DNA from 3 places in the Arthrobacter sp. 49Tsu3.1M3 genome. Region 3 is predicted to be linked to each of the others. Evidence: riboswitches for the same ligand, from Rfam matches in the RefSeq annotation. Region 3 holds a riboswitch; each other region holds the start of a gene.

Region 1 (6,742 bases), on a different contig from region 3:
GGAACGGGACCTGGTCCGCATCCGTTTCGAAGGCCAGCGCGTCGTCCTTGCTGTGCCCGGCATCGGCGGCCATCCGGGCGACCAGGAAGCCGGCGTCGACGTCGGGAAGGGTCTTGGCGAGGGACTGCTGGTCCACTTCCACGAACTGCAGCTTCTTCGGGTTGGCCGTGATGTTCTTTTGCGAGGTGTGGATCACGGTGGCGTCGGACAGCTCCAGCAGGCCGGCGTCGCGCAGCATGAACAGGGCCCGGCCGTTGTTCGCCGGGTCCACGGGAATGCCGATCTTGGCGCCGTCCGGGAGCTCCTTGAGGGACTTGTACTTGTCAGACCAGATGCCGCCCGGGGCGCTGTAGACGTAGAACAGTCCCACGTTCTCCAGGCCCTTGTCCTGGTTGAACTGCTTCAGGTAGGCGTTGTGCTGGAAGAAGTTGGCGTCGAATTCGCCGTTGGCCACGGCCAGGTTGGGCTGGATGATGTCCGTGACGAAGGTGGGCTCCAGGGTCCAGCCCTGGGCCGCGAGCAGCTTCTGGGCCAGCTTGGTCGGTTCCTGGTACGGGGCGGACTCGGTGACGATAATCTTGATCGTCTTCCCGCCGCTGGCGGCGGCACCGCCGGGGTTGGTGAGGCCGCAGCCGGTCAGTGCCGCGGCGGAGACTGCACCGGCGCCGGCGAGGGCATACTTGAGGAAATTTCTACGCTGCATGGTCTTGGTCCTTTGTGGTGGTTCGCGCTGAGCTATGACTGGGCGGTAACGCCGGCGGGCTGGTTTTCGGCCGCCGCGGAGAATTCGGTGAAGGCTCCCCGGAAGGCTGCGGCGGGGTGCCGGCCGTTGAGCCGCGGCCCGGCGCCGAAGAGCTTCTCGCGCAGGGTTCCCGGCGCGTAGCCGGTCTGGGCGAGGCCGCGGCTGCGCAGTTCCGGCAGCACACCGTCGATGAAGTCGGTGTAGGAGCCGGGGATGGTCTGGTTGATGATGTTGATGCCGTCAATTCCGGCGTCCTGCCACTGCTCGAGACGGTCCGCGATCTGGTCCGGCGTTCCCACCACCCGGTTGGCCCGGCTGCGGTAGAGCGCAATGTCGCGGAGGGTGGGATTGCCGCCTCGGACGGAAGCGCGGATAGCCGTGAGATGCCCCTGGCTGCCTTCCGTCTCAAGGTCCCCGAGCGGGGTGTCCAGCGGCAGCCCGCCGAGGTCGACGCCGAACCCGCCGCCCACGTGGGCCAGCAGGGCCTCAATGTCCAGGCTGTCCTCGAGCTCGTCGGCCTTGCGGAGCGCCTCGGCCTCCGTGCCGCCCACCACGAAGTGCATGCCCTGGAGGAACTTCACGTCATCCGGATGGCGGCCGGCGGCAACGGCCTGTTCCCGGACGGCCGCGGTGTACTTCGCGGCCACGTCGGTGCTCGGCGCGAGGGTGAAGGTGGCCTCGGCGTTGGCGGCGCAGAACTGCTGGCCGCGGCCGGAGCTTCCGGCCTGGAAGAGCACCGGGGTGCGCTGCGGCGAAGGGGCCGCGAGGTGGGGTCCGTCGATCGAGTAGCGGGGTCCGCGGTGGTAGATCTTGCTGACTTTTTCCGGGTCGGTGTGGACTCCGGTCTCCTTGTCCCGGAGCAGCGCATCGTCTTCCCAGGACCCTTCCCACAGTTTGTAGGCGGCCTCGACGTATTCGTCCGCCCAGTCGTAGCGTTCGTCATGCTTGGTCAGCTCGGTGGCGTTGAAGTTCCGGTGCGCGTTTTCCAGCACGCTGGTGACGATGTTCCAGGCCACCCGGCCGCCGCTGATGTGGTCCAGCGTGGACATCTGCCGGGCGAACTGGAACGGATGGCTCTGAATTACCGACGACGTCGCGGCCAGCCCGATCTCCTGCGTTCCGGTGGCGAGCGCGGACAGCAGGATGAGGGGGTCGTTGGACGGCACCTGCAGGCCCTTTTTCAGCAGCGATGCCCACCCGCCGTCGTAGTCGCCGTACAGACCGACGACGTCGGCGAAGAAGATCGCGTCAAACTTGGCGTCTTCGAGCTGGCGGGCCAGGTCGGTCCAGAGCTGGAGTTCGTTGAACCGGTGCTGCTGGGCTTCCGGGCGCCGCCACTGGCCGCCCATGATGTGGCTGGACGTGTTCATCACGAAGGCGCTGATCAGCAGGCGGGGGCGGGGTCCGTCGAAACGGGTACTGGGTGTTGACGTCATGGGGTGCTTTCCGCTGAGGGAGGTGGGAAGAGGGTGCTGCCGGCGCTCAGAGGCGCTTGTCCAGGCGCCGGGCAACATAGGATCCGCCCAGCTGAACGATGGTGACCAGCAGGATCATCAGGACAATCGCGGTGATCATGAGCGGCGTTTCGTAGCGGTAATAGCCGTACCGGATGGCGAAGTCGCCGATTCCGCCGCCGCCCACCAGGCCTGCCATCGCCGAGTAGGAGATGAAGCTGACGGTCATGATGGTGATGGAGCTGACGAGTCCGGGCTTTGCCTCCACAATCAGGACGTCCCGGACGATCTGGGACCGGCTGGCGCCCATGGACCGTGCCGCTTCGACCACTCCGCCGCCGAGCTGGCTCAGGTTCTGTTCCACAAAGCGGGCGAAATACGGAATGGCGTTGAGGGTCAGCGGGACAATGACGGCGGCCGTGCCGATGGTCGTGCCGACAATGAACCTGGTCACGGGAATGATTGCGATCAGCAGGATCAGGAACGGGAACGAGCGGAGCAGGTTGACCAGCCCGTCCAGGACCCGGTGCAGCTTTGGCCTGTGCTTGAGCCCGTTGGGACCGATGGTGTAGAGCAGGACACCTAGCGGTGTGCCGAGCAGCACCGCCAGCGGGATGGCCACCAGCAGCATGGTGAGGGTCTGTCCCATGGCGACGTCGATTTCGGGCAGGATTTCCAGGATGCGGTCAAACATTGATCAGGCCCTCCGACGCGGCTGTGGTGTGGGTGCCCCTCCCGGAGCGGTCCAGCTGGATCTCATCGGAGACCAGGTAGCGGCCGATCGACGTCGCCGGGTGGAAGCCGGGGCGCTGGAGTTCGGCGAGGTCGAACTGCTCCACCACCCGGCCTTCCTCCATGACCGCGACGTTGTCCGCGATGGCCTTGATGACGTTCATCTCGTGGGTGACCACCACGATTGTGATGCCGAATTCGGCGTTGACGTCGGCCAGGTACTGCAGGACCGATGACGTCGTCCGGGGATCCACGGCCGACGTCGGCTCGTCGCAGAGCAGCACCTTGGGCCCGGTGGCGAGGGCGCGGGCGATCGCCACCCGCTGCTTCTGGCCCCCGGAGAGTTTGGCCGGATACGTTCCCGCTTTGTCGGCGAGGTCCACGATTTCCAGGGTTTCGGCGGCCCGCCGCCGGCGTTCCGCCTTCCCGACGCCGGCGAACTTCAGGGACAGCTCCACATTTTCCTGGGCTGTGAGGTTGTTGAGGAGATTAAAGTGCTGGAAAATCATGCCGATGTCGTGTCGCTTGGTCCGGAGCTCGGCGTCGGACAGGGTCACCAGGTCCACGCCGTCCACCAGGACGCGGCCCGACGTCGGGCGCTCGAGGAGGTTGATGTTGCGCAGCAGCGTGGATTTGCCGGCGCCGGAGAACCCGATGATGCCCTGGATGGTGCCCCGCCTGATGTGCAGGCTGACGTCATCGACGGCCGTGAAAGGTCCCGCGGCTGAAGCGAATGACGTGCTGACGTTCTGGATCTCGATCACAGGCCACCACCTGCTCGGGGCCGCGGCGCCGCCGCTGTCTGCGTGTTCATGATTTCCTCCGGGCTCGCCCGAGGAAAGCCCTGGGTCCTTGCTTCCGGGCAGCGCTGAGCGAAGCCGCGGAGCCTCAGAACACAGTGGTTCTCCATCGGTCCTGGCGGTAGCACCGTCCTCAAAGGAGGGGGTTGCTGCGGCGTCACGGAGCCAGATCTCTCAGCCGCTCGGGATGGTTACGAGTCCATCTCACACGGCAAGGGACCGGATACTGAAAAAGCCGGTCACATTTTGTAACCGACTCTTCCCGATCTGTTGATCGTCATTCCCGGGCCGTTAGATGCCCACGCGCCAGCCTTCGCGGGCGGGGCACGCGTTCACGACGACGTCCAGCCCGGCGGCCTTGGCGCGGTCCGTCGCGGCGTCGTCGAAGACGCCCAGCTGCAGCCAGACGGCCTTGGCGCCTACTGCGATGGCCTCGTCTATGACGGCCCCCACCCTGTGGGAGTTGACGAAGCAGTCCACGACGTCGATCGGGTGCTTCTCCGGAGGGATGTCAGTCAGGGAACGGTACCCCTTCTCGCCGTGGACGTCGTCGCCCGGAAGGTTGACCGGAATGATGGTCATGCCCATCCGGTCCCGGACATAAAGGGAGACGTCAAACGCTGAGCGCCATTCGTTGGTGGTGAGGCCGACCACCGCCCACGTGCCTTTGGTTCGCATGAGGCGGTCAATGACTGCCGGATCGTTAACATGGGCCATGCATCAACCTTACTCCTGCGACCTTTCCGGACAATTGTCGAATAAATGAATGATCTGGACCGGACGCACGCCGGGTGAACGAATATTACAGCGCTCCCGGCGCCGATTTTGCGGAATGGTGCATCTGAAGCTCTAGTAGGTAATGACCATCCCGAGCGGCCGAGAGACCTGGATCGATGACGCCGCAGCAACCCCCGGTGACGTGAGACGACCATTCCCACGCAACCGTTCCGCCCTCCTTCGCTGAAATTCGAGGGAGCCGGAGCGACCAAGGGTGCTACTGCCAGGACCGATGGAGTGCAGCAATGACCCCTGAGAATTCTTCCGCCCTGCCCACCTTTGCCCGGACCGCGTCCGAGGCAATCCCACAAACCACTTCGGACGCGACGGCGAACGAAGCAGGGCTGCGTGACGCGCCCGGCTCCTCTCGCGGCTCTTCGGGATGGTCCCTGAACGAGCCCACGGACGGCGCAGTGCACGGCGTCCCCGCCGACGGGCCGGCGCGTCACCGCAGCACCACCTCCGGAAACCATCCTCCCCGGCACGGCGCCGCCGCGACCGCGGGAACTGCCCAGGCAGAGACGGTTGCGTTCTGGGAAACCCAGGCTCTCCGCCTCGACTGGGCGGACCTGCCTGGCGCAGCAACGGATCGCGCCAAGCCCTGGCACACGGCGCACCGCCGGGTCCCGGCCGACGTCGAGGCCGGCGTCGGACCGCAGATCACCTGGTTCGAAGGGGGCAGACTCAATGTCGCCTACAACTGCGTCGACCGCCACGTAGCGGCGGGGCGCGGGGACAAGGTGGCCCTGCACTTCGAGGGCGAGCCCGGTGACCGCCGTGCCGTCACCTACGCCGAACTCCAGCGCGAGGTCTCCAAGGCCGCCAATGCCCTCCTGGATCTCGGCATCACCAAGGGCGACCGGGTGGTCATCTACCTCCCCGTCATCCCCGAAACCGTGATCATCACCCTCGCCGTGGCCCGCATCGGCGCCATCCATTCCCTGGTCTTCGGCGGGTTCTCCGCCGAGGCCCTGAAGTTCCGGGTGGAGGACACCGGCGCCAAGCTCCTGGTCACCACCGACGGCCAGTTCCGCCGCGGCACCGCCGTGCCGGTCAAGGACAACGCGGACGCCGCCGTCGCCGGCGACAACGCCATCGAGCACGTCCTGGTGGTCAACCGGACCACACCGGCGGGCGAGCTGGACACGGTCCCGATGACCGCGGGCCGTGATGTGTGGTGGCACGACGCCGTCGGCACCGCTTCCGAGACTCACGAAGCCGAAGCGTTCGACGCCGAGACGCCGCTGTTCATCATGTACACCTCCGGCACCACCGGCAAGCCCAAGGGCCTGGTCCACACCTCCGGCGGCTACCTCACACAGGCGTCCTGGAGCTTCGAGCACCTGTTCAGCAACCCCGACCCCACACTGCGGGAGAAGGACGTGCACTGGTGCACGGCCGACCTCGCCTGGGTCACCGCGCACACCTACGAGCTCTACGGCCCGCTCTCCAACGGCGCCACGCAGGTCATCTTCGAGGGCACACCCAACACCCCGCACCCGGGCCGGCATTTTGAAATCATCGAACGCTACGCGGTCACGCAGTATTACACCGCGCCCACCCTGGTCCGCTCCCTCATGGGCTGGTTCCCTGACGGCGTCCCGGACAGGTACGACCTCTCCTCCATCCGCCTCCTCGGCACGGTGGGCGAGGCCATCAACCCCGAGGCCTGGCGCTGGTTCCGGACCAACATCGGCGCCGGCACCGCCCCGGTAGTGGACACCTGGTGGCAGTCCGAAACCGGCGCCACCATCCTCTCCCCCGCCCCGACGGACACCGCGTTCAAACCCGGCTGCGCAGCCCGCCCGCTGCCCGGCGTCAGCACGCGCATCGTGGACGACGCCGGCAACACGGTACCGCCCGGCGTCCAGGGTTTCATCGTGGTGGACTCCCCCGGCCCGGCGATCGCCCGGACCGTCTGGGGCAACCCGCGCCGCTACTTCGATTCGTACTGGCGCCAATACGCCGAGCAGGGCTGGTTCCTCGCCGGTGATGGCGCCAAGTATGACGACGACGGCGACATCTGGATCCTCGGGCGGGTGGACGACACCCTCAACGTCTCCGGACACCTGCTCTCTACCATCGAGGTCGAATCGGCGCTCGTCACCCACCCGGACGTTGTGGAGGCCGGCGTCTGCCCGGTTGCGGACCCAAAGACCGGCCACGCGATCGTCGCGTTCGTGGTGCTGAAGGATTCGGCGGCCACCCCCGACATCCAGGGTGTGCTGAAGGCGCAC
Region 2 (6,742 bases), on a different contig from region 3:
GCCATTCCTACACTGAAGCCAGGTCATGAGTGCCAGCGCACAGCCCCGGCTTGCTGGCCGGCAACCCTCGTATCGCGGTGGGGTGCCCCGGGTGAAGACCTGGCCGTCCGGCGCCCGCCGGAGGGCAAGCGCGGCGCCTGTTCCGGTTCGGGCCGAAAGCCCCGGCCGGTGCTGTGCCCAGTGACTCGAGGAGCACCAATGTCCAACGCCTGGTCCTTTGAAACCCGCCAGATCCACGCCGGCCAGGAGCCGGATAGCGCCACCGGCGCGCGTGCCCTGCCCATCTACCAGACGACGTCGTTCGTGTTCCCCAGCGCCGAAAGCGCCGCGAACCGCTTCGCGCTCGCCGAGCTCGCGCCCATCTACACCCGGATCGGCAACCCGACCCAGGACGCCGTCGAACAGCGCGTCGCCAGCCTGGAAGGCGGCCTCGCGGCGCTGCTGCTCAGCTCCGGCCAGGCCGCCGAGACGTTCGCGATCCTCAATATCGCCGAGGCCGGCGACCACGTGGTGGCCAGCCCCAGCCTCTACGGCGGTACCTACAACCTGCTCGCGCACACGCTGAAGAAGTTCGGCATCTCCGTTACCTTCGTGGCAGACCCGGACAACCTGGACCAGTGGCGGGACGCCGTCCAGCCCAACACCAAGCTGTTCTTCGGCGAAGTGGTCTCCAACCCCCGCCAGGACGTGCTGGACATCGAGGGCGTCTCCGGCGTGGCGCACGAGGCCGGCGTGCCGCTGGTGGTAGACAACACGCTCTCCACCCCCTACCTGATCCGGCCGATCGAGTGGGGCGCGGACATCGTGGTGCATTCCGCCACCAAGTACCTCGGCGGGCACGGCGCCGCAATCGCCGGCGTGATCGTGGACTCCGGCAACTTCGACTTCGGGAAGGACCCGGAGCGGTTCCCCGGCTTCAACAGCCCGGACCCCACCTACAACGGCCTGGTCTACGCCCGCGACCTCGGAGCCGACGGCGCGCTGGGCGCGAACCTCTCCTACATCCTTAAGGCCCGGGTCCAGCTCCTGCGCGACCTTGGCTCCGCGGTGTCCCCGTTCAACGCCTTCCTCATCGCCCAGGGCATCGAAACGCTGAGCCTGCGCGTCGAGCGCCACGTGGCCAACGCCACGAAGGTGGCGCAATGGCTGGAGGGGCGGGACGACGTCGAATCGGTCGCCTACGCCGGGCTGCCGTCCAGCCCCTGGTACGAGCGCGGCCGCAAGTACGGGCCCAAGGGGACCGGCGCCGTCGTGGCGTTCAACATTGCCGGGGGAGCGGAGGCCGGCAAGCGGTTCGTCGACGCCCTCGAACTGCATTCGCACGTCGCGAACATCGGCGATGTCCGGTCGTTGGTGATCCATCCGGCGTCGACCACCCACAGCCAGCTCTCGCCCGAACAGCAGGTGATCGCCGGGGTGAATCCCGGGCTGGTGCGGCTTTCGGTGGGACTGGAGCACATTGACGACATCCTCGCGGACCTCGACGCCGGATTCCGCGCGGCCAAGTCCGCCTAGGCGCCCCGGCGGCCGGTCTCTCCTGGATGAGGGCGGCCGGCCGCCGGGCTGTCACATGGAAGTCACAATCTTCGTGATATCCGCACCCTCTTTCGTAGACTCGTACCAGGTCATGAGTGCCAGCGACAGCCCCGGCTTGCTGGCCGGCAACCCTCCTTTTGCGGCGGGGTGCCCCGGGTGAAGACCTGGCCTGCCGGTCAGCTGACGGCAGGCAAGCGCGAAGATAGGTCCTCACATGACGATTGCCGTCACCCGCAAGGGTGTTCCCGAAACCAAGCCATCCCGCAACCCGGACGGAACCGTCCAGTACGTCAGGATCGGTGACCTGCAGCTCGAATCAGGGAATCCGCTGCCGGATGTGGTCCTCGCCTATGAGACGTGGGGGACCCTGAACGCTGACGCCTCCAATGCCGTCCTCATTGAGCACGCCCTGACCGGCGACACGCACGTAACCCGCGGCGACAGCGGAGAGCCCGGCTGGTGGGAACAGCTCGCCGGACCCGGGGCCCCCGTGGACACGGACAAGTACTTCGTCGTTTCCATCAACATCCTCGGCGGCTGCCACGGATCCACGGGACCCTCCACACCGGCCCCCGACGGGCGGCCCTGGGGATCGCGGTTCCCGCTCGTCACCCTGCGGGACACCGCCGCCGCGGAGGCGCGGCTGGCCGACGCCCTGGGCATCGGCAGCTGGTACGCCGTGCTGGGCGGTTCCCTCGGAGGCGCGCGCGCCCTTGAATGGGCCGTCACGTTCCCCGCCCGGGTCCGGCGCTGCGCCGTGATTTCCGTCGGCGCCAGCAGCACAGCCGAACAGATTGCCTTCGCGCAGGCCCAGACCCTGGCCATCCGCCAGGACCCCCACTTCAACGGCGGAAACTACTACGGCGGCCCGGAACCCGAGGCAGGGCTCGCCCTCGCCCGCCGCATCGCGCACATCACCTACCGCTCCGCGGCCGAACTGGACGGCCGGTTTGGCCGGAACGCGCAGGAGCCCGAGGCGCCCCTGGAAGCTGGATCGCTGGCCGGACGCGGGCGCTACCAGGTGGAAAGCTACCTGGACCACCAGGGCAGCAAGCTGGTCCGGCGCTTCGACGCGAACAGCTACATCGCCATTACCGAAGCGCTCATGAGCCACGATGTCTGCCGGGGGCGCGGAAGCCTCGGAGAGGCCCTGGCCCCGGCCACCGCCGAGTTCCTGGTGGCGGCCGTGGACTCGGACCGCCTTTATTTCCCGGCCCAGTCCCGTCAACTGGCCGAAGCCCTGCCGGGCGGCCCCGACGTGCACATCATTGAAGCGCCGATCGGCCACGACGGCTTCCTGACCGAAATCGGCCAGCTCAGCAGCCAGCTGCGGGAGACCTTCTTCGGCCACTAGGCCCGACCGCGTGTGCATTTATGCAGATGCGCTCTGCACTAATGGCCGTTGAGGCCCAGGGCGGGAGCGTCCATACTCATGGGTAATGACGCCATGTGCCCTACATCACTGGCGTCCTCAGCCCAATGGTCCACAGGGTGTCGACGGAGACACCGAAGGAGTCACAATGAGTACGGACAACGCCGCAAGGCGCGCTGAAGAAACGGACGTCAAATCGTCCGGCCTGAAGAAGGTAGTAACGGCCTCCATGGCCGGCACGGTGGTGGAGTGGTATGAATTCTTCCTTTACGCCTCCGCCGCCACCCTGGTCTTCGGCAAGCTGTTCTTCCCCAATTCGGGTACGGAACTGGACGGCATTATCGCCGCGTTCCTCACCTACGCTGTCGGCTTCGTTGCCCGCCCGATCGGCGGTATTGTCTTCGGCCACTTCGGCGACAAGTTCGGCCGCAAGCAGCTGCTCCAGGTCAGCATCCTGCTGGTGGGCGTTTCCACCTTCCTGATGGGCTGCCTGCCGACTTTCCAGCAGATCGGCTACTGGGCCCCGGCGCTGCTGGTCTTCCTGCGCTTCGCCCAGGGCTTCGCCGTCGGCGGTGAATGGGGCGGCGCCGTCCTCCTCGTCGCCGAGCACAGCCCCAGCAAGTCCCGCGGCTTCTGGGCCAGCTGGCCGCAGTCCGCCGTTCCGCTCGGCAACCTGCTGGCGACCGCCGTGCTGTTCACGCTCTCCTCCCTGCTGTCCTCCGCCGACTTCCTTAGCTGGGGCTGGCGCGTTGCCTTCTGGCTCTCCGCCGTGATCGTGCTGGTCGGCTACTACATCCGCACCAAGGTCAAGGACGCCCCCATCTTCCTGGAGGCCCAAAAAGAAGTGGCCCTGGAGAACAAGGGTTACGGCGTGGCCGAGGTCTTCCGCCGCTACCCGCGCGGCGTCTTCACCGCCATGGGCCTGCGCTTCGCCGAGAACATCCTCTACTACCTCGTGGTCACCTTCTCCATCACCTACCTGAAGGTCGTCGTCCAGACGGACACCTCGCGAATCCTGCTGCTGCTGCTCGTGGCGCACATCGTCCACTTCGCCGTGATCCCGATGGTCGGCAAGCTCTCGGACAACGTCGGCCGCAAACCGGTCTACATGGCCGGCGCCATCCTTGGCGGAACGTGGGGCTTCTTCGCCTTCCCGATGATGGACACCAAGAATGACTTCATGATCCTTGCCGCCGTCATCATCGGCCTGCTGTTCCACTCCCTGATGTACGCCGGCCAGCCGGCGCTCATGGCCGAGATGTTCCCGACCCGGATGCGCTACTCCGGTGTCTCGCTGGGCTACCAGGTCACCTCGATTGTGGCCGGTTCGCTGGCCCCGATCATCGCCGTCGCCCTGCTCAGCCAGTACAAGTCGTCCGTCCCGGTCGCCATCTACCTGCTCGGCGCCTGTGTGGTCACGATGGTTGCGGTGTTCTTCCTGAAGGAAACCCGCGGTATCTCGCTCCGTGACGTCGATGCCGCCGACGCCCAGGGCACCGCTGACCTCCTGGCCGCCGCCAAGCGGTAATCCTCTCCCAGGCGAAACCCGTTTGGGGGCAGACTGCCCGGATCCGCGCACCGTGCGGACCCGGGCAGTCTGCGTTAACGCGGCCTGCCTTGGATCAGCTGCGCTGGCACCGCCTCAGGCGGACAGCACATCCTGCCGCTCCCGGATTTCGCCGCGGATCGCCTCCAGCACGGCACGGACCGGGGCCGAACGCAGCGCCTCGGGCCGGGCCACAGCCCAGATCGGCAGCTGGCGCTGGAAGTCGTCCGGCAGCACGGGCAGGAAGCCCGGCCGGCCCGCCACGAGGAAATTGGGGAGCAGGCCTATCCCGGCGCCCCGCCGGACGGCCTCCAGCTGGGCGAAGACGCTTGTGGCCTGGAAGCTGGACCGCGGCACCGGCAGCTGGGTTGAACGGTGGCCCAGCTCTGCGACCTGCAGCGCCGATTCCACGTAGGAGACAAAGCCGTGCCGCCCGACGTCGTCGAGCGTTGCCGGAAGCCCGTGCTCCTGCGCATAGCCGGGACTGGCGTACAGCCTGAGGAAATAGTTGCTCAGGAAGATGGCGCGGGCGGTGGTGGTGTCCATGTTGCCCACCACCACTTCCAGGTCCACGCCGGAGCGGTTTTGGCTGACCTTGCGGGTGGCGCTGAGCAGTTCGACGTTGAGCAGCGGATTCGCCCGCTGCAGCCGCACGAGGGCCGGGGCCAGGAATTCGGCACCGAAGCCGTCCGGGGTGCTGATCCGGACCAGGCCGGAGACCACATCGCCGGAGCGGGCAATGCTGCTGGAGAGGGCAGCGAGAGTGCCCTCGATGGCTTCCGCCGCCGCGACCGCCTGGCTGCCGAGTTCGGTCAGCTCCCAGCCGTGCGGGCTGCGTTCGAGCGTCCGGCCGCCGAGCTGTTTGTCGAGGGCCAGGACGCGGCGGGAAATGGTGGTGTGGGTGGTGCCGAGCGTCTCGGCCACGGCGTTGAACCGGCCCAGCCGTGCCACGGTCAGCAGGATCAGCAGGTCGTCGGGGCTCGGAAGCCGGCGCAAGTCCACTCTTGTCCCCTCTGCAGCGAGTGCGTCATCAACGGATACGGGGAACCGCCACCGCCGGTGTGCATCTGTGCACATGGCATCTGTGATTTTTTCCCTTGATTGCACTCTATCAGCGGTGTGATGCTGGACACTGGGACGCCGGGTTTCGGCCTTCAGGTCGGAGCGCCCGGCAGCACATCAAGCAAAGGAGCTTAAGCCATGGCAGTCATCGCCTGGATCGGACTCGGAAACATGGGCGGATCCATGTCCGTCAACCTCTCAAACGCCGGACATGAGGTCCGCGGCTTCGACCTCAACACCGCAGCCGTTGCTGCCGCCGGGGCCGGGGGAGTCAAAGCAGCCGGCAGCATCGCCGAGGCCGTCGCCGGCGCCGACGTCGTCTTCACCATGCTCCCCAAGGGCGAGCACGCCCGCGCCGTGTACCTGGGCGAGGACGGCGTCCTGGCCCACGCGGACACCCGCACCCTGCTGGTGGACTCCTCCACGATCGACATTGCCTCCGCGCAGGCCCTGCACGACGCCGCCGCTGCCGCTGGCTTCCGCTTTGTCGACGCGCCCGTCTCGGGCGGCATGAGCGGCGCGAAGGCCGCCACCCTGACGTTCATGATCGGTGGTGAGGCCGGAGCCGTTGCCGAGGCCACCGAATATATCCGCCCCATGGCGGCGAACATCATCCCCACCGGCGGCGCCACCACCGGCCAGGCCGCGAAGATCTGCAACAACCTCATGCTCTTCATCAACCTCGCCTCCACCGCCGAGGGCGCGGTCCTCGCCGACCGGCTCGGTCTGGACAAGCAGGTCTTCTGGGACATCGCGTCGGTCTCCTCCGGCGACAGCTGGGCGCTGCGCACCTGGTACCCCGTGGCCGGCGTCGTGCCCACCGCCGCGTCCAACAACGACTTCGCCCCGACGTTCACCACCGAACTGGCCAACAAGGACATCGGCCTGGCCATCAGCGCCGCGCGGGATACCGGCACCCCGCTGGAACTCGGCGAGCACGTCCAGCAGCTCTTCCAGCGGCTCATCGACTCCGGCCAGTCCGGCCAGGACTGCTCGATGATCGTCAAGCTCGTCGACGGCACCCTCGAGTCCGCCAACTAGCCCCTCACGGCCCTGCCCTACACGGCCCTGCCCTTCACGAAAGAGACCCACCCATGGAACGCATTCCGCACTTCATCAACGGCGCCCTGATTGCCGACGCCGAGCGCTTCGGCCCCGTGTTCAACCCGGCCACCGGCGAGCAGGAGAAAGAGGTCGCCCTGGCCTCCGCCGCCCGCGTCGAGGAG
Region 3 (6,742 bases):
CTGGGCTACGGCCCGCTGGAGCCGAAAGACCTGCTGGACGCCGACGCGGTCTGGCTGATCTCCAGCATCCGGCTTTTGGCCCCGGTGAACCACATCGACGGGCAGGAAATCGGCACCCCGGAACTGCGGCGCCAGCTGACGGCCGAACTCAACGCCCTCTTCGCGACCATCGAATAGTAACGCGGGCTCACCCCAGGGCGTCCGCGGGCACTGCCGGGCACCGGCGGAACGAGGCCGGGTTGAACGCCGGGAGCATGAACGTTGCCAGCACGGCGTCGAGCATTTCCGGGGCCCAGGTGCTGTTCTCCCCCAGGGTCGCGCAGACACCCAGCACCACGGGCGTTCCGTCGGTGCGGCGGCGGATCTGGACCTGGACCGGCCCGGTCAGCCCGAGCGTGCGGACGGCGGCCAGGCCCAGCTTGCGCACATCCCCGGCCTGGTTCGCCGGCACCCTGCGGCTGACCTCGTCGCTGCCGGCGCGCCCATACGGAGTCCTGGTCTTCTCCAGGACCACCGCCACCGGCGCCATCGCGTTGCGTGCCGGGGTGCCGAACACCAGGCACACGTAGTCGGCGCCCGGGATAAATTCCTGGACCAGTTGCCCCGCCGGCATGTTCTTCCAGCTAACGGAGTCGGTTCCGGCCAGCAGGTGGATACCGTGGGAGCCTTTGAAGACCCGCGGCTTGACCACCACGGGGCCGCTGAGGCCGGCGAGGGATGCCGGCGCGGCGGCGAGGTCGCCCGGAACCGCGAACCGGGGCACCGGGATGCCGGCTGCCTGCAGCGCCCAGGTGGTGAACAGGTGGTCGTTGGCGAGGGCCACCGCGGCGGGGTCGGCCACGATGATCCGCACGTCCTGGGCGAATCCGGCGCGGGCCGCGGCGAGGACCGGGAGTTCCACGGTGAGGGTCGGAATGATGACGTTGATGGCTTCGCGGTCCACCACCCGGCGCAGGTCCAGGATCATGTCCGGGTTCGTCGCCGGCAGGAGCCTGACCGCGGCGGCGGGAGCCTCCCCGCCCTGGCGGGTGTCGGCGCGGGTGTCGGCGCGGGCGTCGGAGCCGAGGTACGGGAGGCCCCGGGCTTCGAGCTGGGCCGCGACGGCCCGTCCGGCGGCGCTTGTAATCCCGGTAACGAGTATGCGCGGGCCCACGATTGCTCCATTCCGCCGTGACCGGCCGGACCGCGGCTGCGGCTCCGACCGTTCCAGCCACCGATTCTCAGACAGCCTGTTGATGGACAGACGAGTCGATTCACGGGCTGCTCGATTCACACAGTGCTCGAATCACCTGCCGTTGCGCCCGACCCGTCGGACCTAATCCCCCCAGTAGACGGCGAAACGTCCCGGCAGACACGAGTGGGCTGTACCCGAAACTGGAGCCCGCCACTACTCGCCCGGGCCGCGGCCCGGTTACGGAACATGACGACGGCGGCGGTGCGGGCCGGCGTCGCAGGTGTTACGTTTTTGGGGAGTAATGAGAACCGGTGCCAAGCCCTGACTGGCCGGTCGGCAACCCTCCCTTTCGCGGCGGGGTGCCTCAGGTGAATACTCGGCATATCGACCATTCGAGCTGCAAGCGTGAAAGAGGAGATCCGTCGTGCCCGACACGTCAATACCCACAACAGCCGCACCCGGCACCGCACCCGGCGGCGAGGAGAGGCTGGCCTACCGCCTGTTCACCGGCGCGGATGACCGCGCCTTCTGCGAGCGGGTGTCAGCCGCCCTGGCCGAAGGCTACGTGCTGCATGGAAGCCCCGCCGCCAGCTTCAACGGAAGCACCGTGATCGTGGCGCAGGCGCTGGTCCTGCCGGCCGCGATTGCCAGTGCGGACGCCGCCGTCGCCAATGCGGTTGATGAGCTCGACGCCGACGAGTTTGGCGCCGACGGGGCCTTCGCGGGCCACGCATGAGCTACGCCGGAGACCTCAGCCCGCAGGAGGCGTGGGCCAAGCTTGAGGCGGGAGCCATCCTGGTGGATGTCCGGACCGAGGGCGAATGGGCCCACATCGGCATCCCGGACACTGCGGCCGCGGGCGAAGGCGGCAACGATCCGCTCTTTATCCAGTGGAACCTTGCCGGCGGCACGCCGAACCCGCACTTCGTGGAACAGCTAAGGCAGCAGGCGCCGGCGGACACCGGCGTCGAACTGGTGTTCCTTTGCCGTTCCGGCGCCCGGTCGATCTCCGCCGCGACGGCCGCGACGGCCGCCGGCTACACCTCGTACAACGTCCTTGAGGGCTTCGAAGGCGAGACCGACCGCTTTGGCGAACGCACCGTCAATGGCTGGAAGAACCGCGGCCTGCCCACCAACCCCGGAAAGATCAAGTGACTTTCAATCCCGACGCCGCCGGCTGGGCGGCCGACACCCAGGCCGTCCGTGGCGGCCTTGACCGCACCGGCTTCCAGGAAACCACCGAGCCGATCTTCCTCAACTCAGGATTCGTCTACGAGTCCGCGGCGGCCGCCGAGCGCGCGTTCACCGGGGAGGACGAGCGCTTCGTCTACTCCCGCTACGGCAACCCCTCCGTCGCCACCTTCCAGGAGCGGCTCCGGCTGCTCGAGGGAACGGAGGCGTGTTTCGCGACCGCGTCCGGCATGTCCGCCGTGTTCACCGCCCTGGGCGCGCTGTTGGCGGCCGGCGACCGGGTGGTCGCGGCCCGCTCGCTGTTCGGCTCGTGCTTCGTGATCCTCAACGAGATCCTGCCGCGCTGGGGTGTCGAGACAGTCTTCGTGGACGGCCCGGACCTGGAACAGTGGCAATCGGCGCTGTCCGAGCCGACCACGGCGGTGTTCTTCGAGTCGCCGTCGAACCCCATGCAGGAAATCGTGGACATCGCCGCCGTGAGCAAACTGGCGCACGAAGCCGGCGCCACGGTGGTGGTAGACAACGTCTTCGCCACCCCGCTGCTCCAGCGCTGCGGCGACCTCGGCGCGGACGTGGTGGTCTACTCCGGCACCAAACACATCGACGGCCAGGGCCGCGTCCTGGGCGGGGCCATCCTGGGCACCAGGGAATTCATCGACGGGCCCGTCAAGCAGCTCATGCGGCACACCGGTCCGGCGCTTTCGGCGTTCAACGCCTGGGTGCTCACCAAGGGCCTGGAGACCATGGCGCTGCGCGTCAACCATTCCTCGGCCTCCGCGCTGCGGCTGGCCGAATGGCTCGAGGGGCAGCCTGCGGTCAGCTGGGTAAAGTACCCGCTGCTGCCGTCCCACCCCCAATACCCACTCGCAGTGCAGCAGATGAAGGCCGGCGGGACCGTGCTCACCCTGGAGCTGCAGCCCTCCCCCGGTCGCACGGCGAAGCAGGCCGCGTTCGCCCTCCTGGACGCGCTGCGGATCATCGACATCTCCAACAACCTGGGCGATGCCAAGACGCTCATCACGCACCCGGCCACCACCACGCACCGCGCGATGGGCCCGGAAGGCCGCGCGGCGATCGGGCTCAGCGACGGCGTGGTCAGGCTTTCGGTGGGCCTGGAGGACGTCGAGGACCTCATCCGCGACCTCGGCCAGGCGCTCAAGCAGGTCTAAGCGCTCAAGTAGGTCCAGGCGCTCAAGCAGGTCAGGCGCTCAAGCAGGCCCGGGGCCATGACCGCTCAGGTCCAGGCCGCTTTGAGCGCCCGCCAGGCGTCGTCGTCGAGCATGCTGGACGGTGTGACGGCGACGGCGGCCGCCCCGCCGGAGACGGACGCCTCCAGCCCGGCCGCCAGGTCCGCGGCGGAGATGCGCCCGTCCTTGGCCCACATCCCGACCGAGATGGCGAACTTCCCCGACCGCTTCGCCATGGCCGCGGCCAGTTCGGCGGAGTAGGACGGCGCGGCGTCGTTGAGCCCGAAGTAGTCCCACAAGACCAGCCGGTCCGCGGCCGCGGCGAGCAGCCCGTAGTCATGGCCGCTCTCGGGCCGGTCGCCGGCGGGATCGTGCCACGGCGCCCGGACGTCCATGTCGAGCGTGGCACCGTTGGCGTGCGCTGCCGCCGCCGCCTTGGCCACGGTGGCTGCCACCGCCTTCGACCGCCAGGCCCCTAGGCTCGGGTGTTCGACGTCGATGTCCCCGTTCGCGAGCCGCGGCCAGTCCGTCCGGCCGCTGGCCAGCATGTACGAGTCACGGTCGTCGCCGCCGTAGGTGTTGTTGTCGAACATCAGTTCCGTCAAGGCCACGGCGTCCGGCTGGTAGCGGCTGGTCACCTCGGCCACGAAGTCGACGAGCCGCTCCCCGACGGGTCCCGTGGTGAGTGCGCTGACGCTGGCGAAGTCCGTGGAGCGGGTGCCGTCGAAGTTGATGCCGGCCAGGCCCGGGTTGGTGCGGATCCAGCCGGGGATCAGCAGGTCGATGGTCAGTGTGATCCTGCGTTTCCTGCCATCACCGCCGGTCCCCAGAGCCTTGACCGCCTCGGCCACGTGGTCACGGCCCGGGACGGCCTCTACCTCGGGGTGGGCGCCCCAGGGGAACGCCGTCCAGTCCAGCCGCCCCACGCTGATGGTGACGCTGTTGGCGTTGACCTCATCGAGCCGTCTGGCCAGTTCCGGCAGCGTCGAGGCGGCGTCGACCACAGTTTCGTAGCCGACGCCGACTGTGCGCTCCGCGGCGGGCGCCGTGGGTCCCTGCGGCCCGCCGCATCCGGTGGCAGCAAGCGCCAGCACCGACAGGAGCGCAAGGGCAGGGAAGGCAGCCGGTCTGCGCCTCAAACGCTGGCCTCCGGGCGCACCGCCGGGGCGGTGACACTGACCACCCCGGTCCGCGTCAGCTTGTTCCAGTGCGCCTCCTTGCCGCGGACTTCCTGCACCAGCGCGGCCACCATGGTCAGGCTCGTAAACACGGAATAGAGCGGGATGAGCGGGAGCGCCCAGAGATGGCGCAGATCCTTCCACGCCCTGTTCATGGCCAGGGCAAACACCGTGAGCAGCAATGTGATGAACAGCCCCACCCAGCCAAGGATTGCCCAGACGTCCGCGCCGAACGGGCTGCGGCCCAGCGCCGTGAGGAAGACCAGATCCACGAGGACCAGAATCTGGAGCACCGGAAGCACCACCATGGTGATGGTGTTGAACAGCAGGTACGCGCCGAACTGTCCGTGCCGGAGGTTGCCGATCATGCGCTTGTGCACACCCATGGTCTGCAGCAGCCCGCGGGCCCAGCGGACGCGCTGGCGCCAGAGCGCCCTGACCGTTGACGGCGACTCGGCATAGACCAGCGCCCGCGGGGCGAAGACCACCCGGTAGCCTGCCTTGTGCACCCGCCAGGTGAGTTCCAGGTCCTCGCCTACCGTGTCTTCGCGGAACGGCCCGATCTCCTCCAGGATCCGGCGGGGGAACGCCCCAATGTTGCCGGAGACGATCGGGAGGCAGCCGATCATGGTCAGGGCGCGCCTGACCATCCCGGTGCCGACATGGCTGATGAAGGCCAGCATCCGGGTCTGGACCCGGTCCAGGTTTACCGGCCTGTCGTCGCCGCACACGGCCCCGGTGCGCTGGTCAGTGAAACCCTGGAGCATCCGCTTGACGGTGTTCTGGGAGAAAATCCCGTCAGCGTCGACAAACATGAGGACCTCGCCCGTGGCATGGCGGATGCCCAGGTTCAGGGCCGCCCCCTTGCCGGCATTGGCCTGGGTCAGGACCGTGATCCGGGGATCCGTCGCGGCGAGCGCGCGCATCAGCCCGGCCGTGTTGTCAGTGGAGCCGTCATCCACGAGCACCACCTCGTACCGGTCGTACAGGGTGAGCTGAATGGAGCGGACGCAGTTTTCGATGACGGTCGCCTCGTTGAAGGCCGGGACAATGATCGAGACGCTGGGCCGCTCATCCAGCAGGGTGGGCGTTGCGCGGCGGCGGCGGCGCCGCGCACGGAGTTCAAACCAGATGGACAGCGGCAGCACGAGCAGCTTCACGAGCCCGAACACCAGAATCGGCAGGCCGATGAGGAGCAGGAGGTACTCGGCGCCGGGGACGGCTGATGCGGAGGCGGAACTAAACCAGGACATGGGCGTACGCTCCTGTGCTGTGCCGGAAGGAGGCCGGGTTGAAGGAGGGAAGGGCAAACGACGCCAGCACGGCGTCGAGCAGTTCCGGGGCCTGCGCGCTGTTCGCGCCGAACCGTGCGTTCATTTCAAGGACCACCGGGGTCCCGTCGGCACGCCGGCGGACGTCGACGTCGACCGGGCCCGTGAGGCCCAGTGAGCGGACTGCCGCCATCGCCAGATTTCCGACGTCCATGGCCTCGCCGGCTTCGGCGCGGCGCGTGCTCACGGCGTTGCCCACGTTGCCCTGCGCCAGTTCGGTCTTCTCCACGACGACGACGAACGGGGCGGCCCCGTTGTGCGCCGGGGTGCCGAAAACCATCGGGCCGTATTCGGTGCCCGGGATGAACTCCTGGACAATCAGGCCTTCCGGCAGGCGGTGCCAGTCCACCTCCTCGCTGCCGTCGATGACCATCACGCCGCGGCCGCCGCGGGAGACCCGCGGTTTGAGAACTATGGGGCCGCCGAGCGCGGCCATGGCGGCGCCGGCATTCGCGAAGTCCCTGGGTACGCCGAATCTCGGCACGGCAACCCCGGCGGTCTGCAGCTGCCAGGCCGTGAAGAGCTTGTCGTTGGCGAGAGCCACCGGCCCGGGATCGCCGATGATGACCCGGACGTCGGTCCCGAAGGCGGCACGGTACCCCGCAAGCTGCGGGAGTTCCTCACTCACCGTGGGGATGACGAGGTTGATGCCCTCCTGGACGACGAGCCGGCGCAGGGCCG

Evidence for each region. A riboswitch is a leader RNA that binds a small molecule or an ion and turns the genes downstream of it on or off. The one in region 3 is predicted to bind S-adenosylmethionine.
Region 1: linked by a shared signal. The riboswitch ahead of B5X90_RS18005 (methionine ABC transporter ATP-binding protein) and the one ahead of B5X90_RS05415 (DUF1737 domain-containing protein) in region 3 are both predicted to bind S-adenosylmethionine.
Region 2: linked by a shared signal. The riboswitch ahead of B5X90_RS07505 (homoserine O-acetyltransferase MetX) and the one ahead of B5X90_RS05415 (DUF1737 domain-containing protein) in region 3 are both predicted to bind S-adenosylmethionine.

Annotation. Positions count from the first base shown of each region.
Region 1 covers NZ_FUZD01000022.1:42,742-49,483, forward strand. The annotation lists gene B5X90_RS17990 (MetQ/NlpA family ABC transporter substrate-binding protein) at 1-703, opposite strand, end outside; gene B5X90_RS17995 (LLM class flavin-dependent oxidoreductase) at 736-2,178, opposite strand; gene B5X90_RS18000 (methionine ABC transporter permease) at 2,225-2,890, opposite strand; gene B5X90_RS18005 (methionine ABC transporter ATP-binding protein) at 2,883-3,692, opposite strand; SAM riboswitch class I at 3,832-3,922, opposite strand; gene B5X90_RS18010 (CoA-binding protein) at 4,020-4,445, opposite strand; gene acs (acetate--CoA ligase) at 4,751-6,742, shown strand, end outside.
Region 2 covers NZ_FUZD01000004.1:186,792-193,533, reverse strand. The annotation lists SAM riboswitch class IV at 22-137, shown strand; gene B5X90_RS07510 (bifunctional o-acetylhomoserine/o-acetylserine sulfhydrylase) at 199-1,515, shown strand; SAM riboswitch class IV at 1,624-1,739, shown strand; gene B5X90_RS07505 (homoserine O-acetyltransferase MetX) at 1,751-2,890, shown strand; gene B5X90_RS07500 (MFS transporter) at 3,057-4,436, shown strand; gene B5X90_RS07495 (LysR family transcriptional regulator) at 4,551-5,450, opposite strand; gene mmsB (3-hydroxyisobutyrate dehydrogenase) at 5,655-6,557, shown strand; gene B5X90_RS07485 (CoA-acylating methylmalonate-semialdehyde dehydrogenase) at 6,611-6,742, shown strand, end outside.
Region 3 covers NZ_FUZD01000003.1:67,216-73,957, reverse strand. The annotation lists gene B5X90_RS05425 (aminodeoxychorismate lyase) at 1-177, shown strand, start outside; gene B5X90_RS05420 (ATP-grasp domain-containing protein) at 188-1,153, opposite strand; SAM riboswitch class IV at 1,472-1,586, shown strand; gene B5X90_RS05415 (DUF1737 domain-containing protein) at 1,599-1,910, shown strand; gene B5X90_RS05410 (rhodanese-like domain-containing protein) at 1,907-2,329, shown strand; gene B5X90_RS05405 (O-succinylhomoserine sulfhydrylase) at 2,326-3,534, shown strand; gene B5X90_RS05400 (hypothetical protein) at 3,600-4,691, opposite strand; gene B5X90_RS05395 (glycosyltransferase) at 4,688-5,983, opposite strand; gene B5X90_RS05390 (ATP-grasp domain-containing protein) at 5,970-6,742, opposite strand, start outside.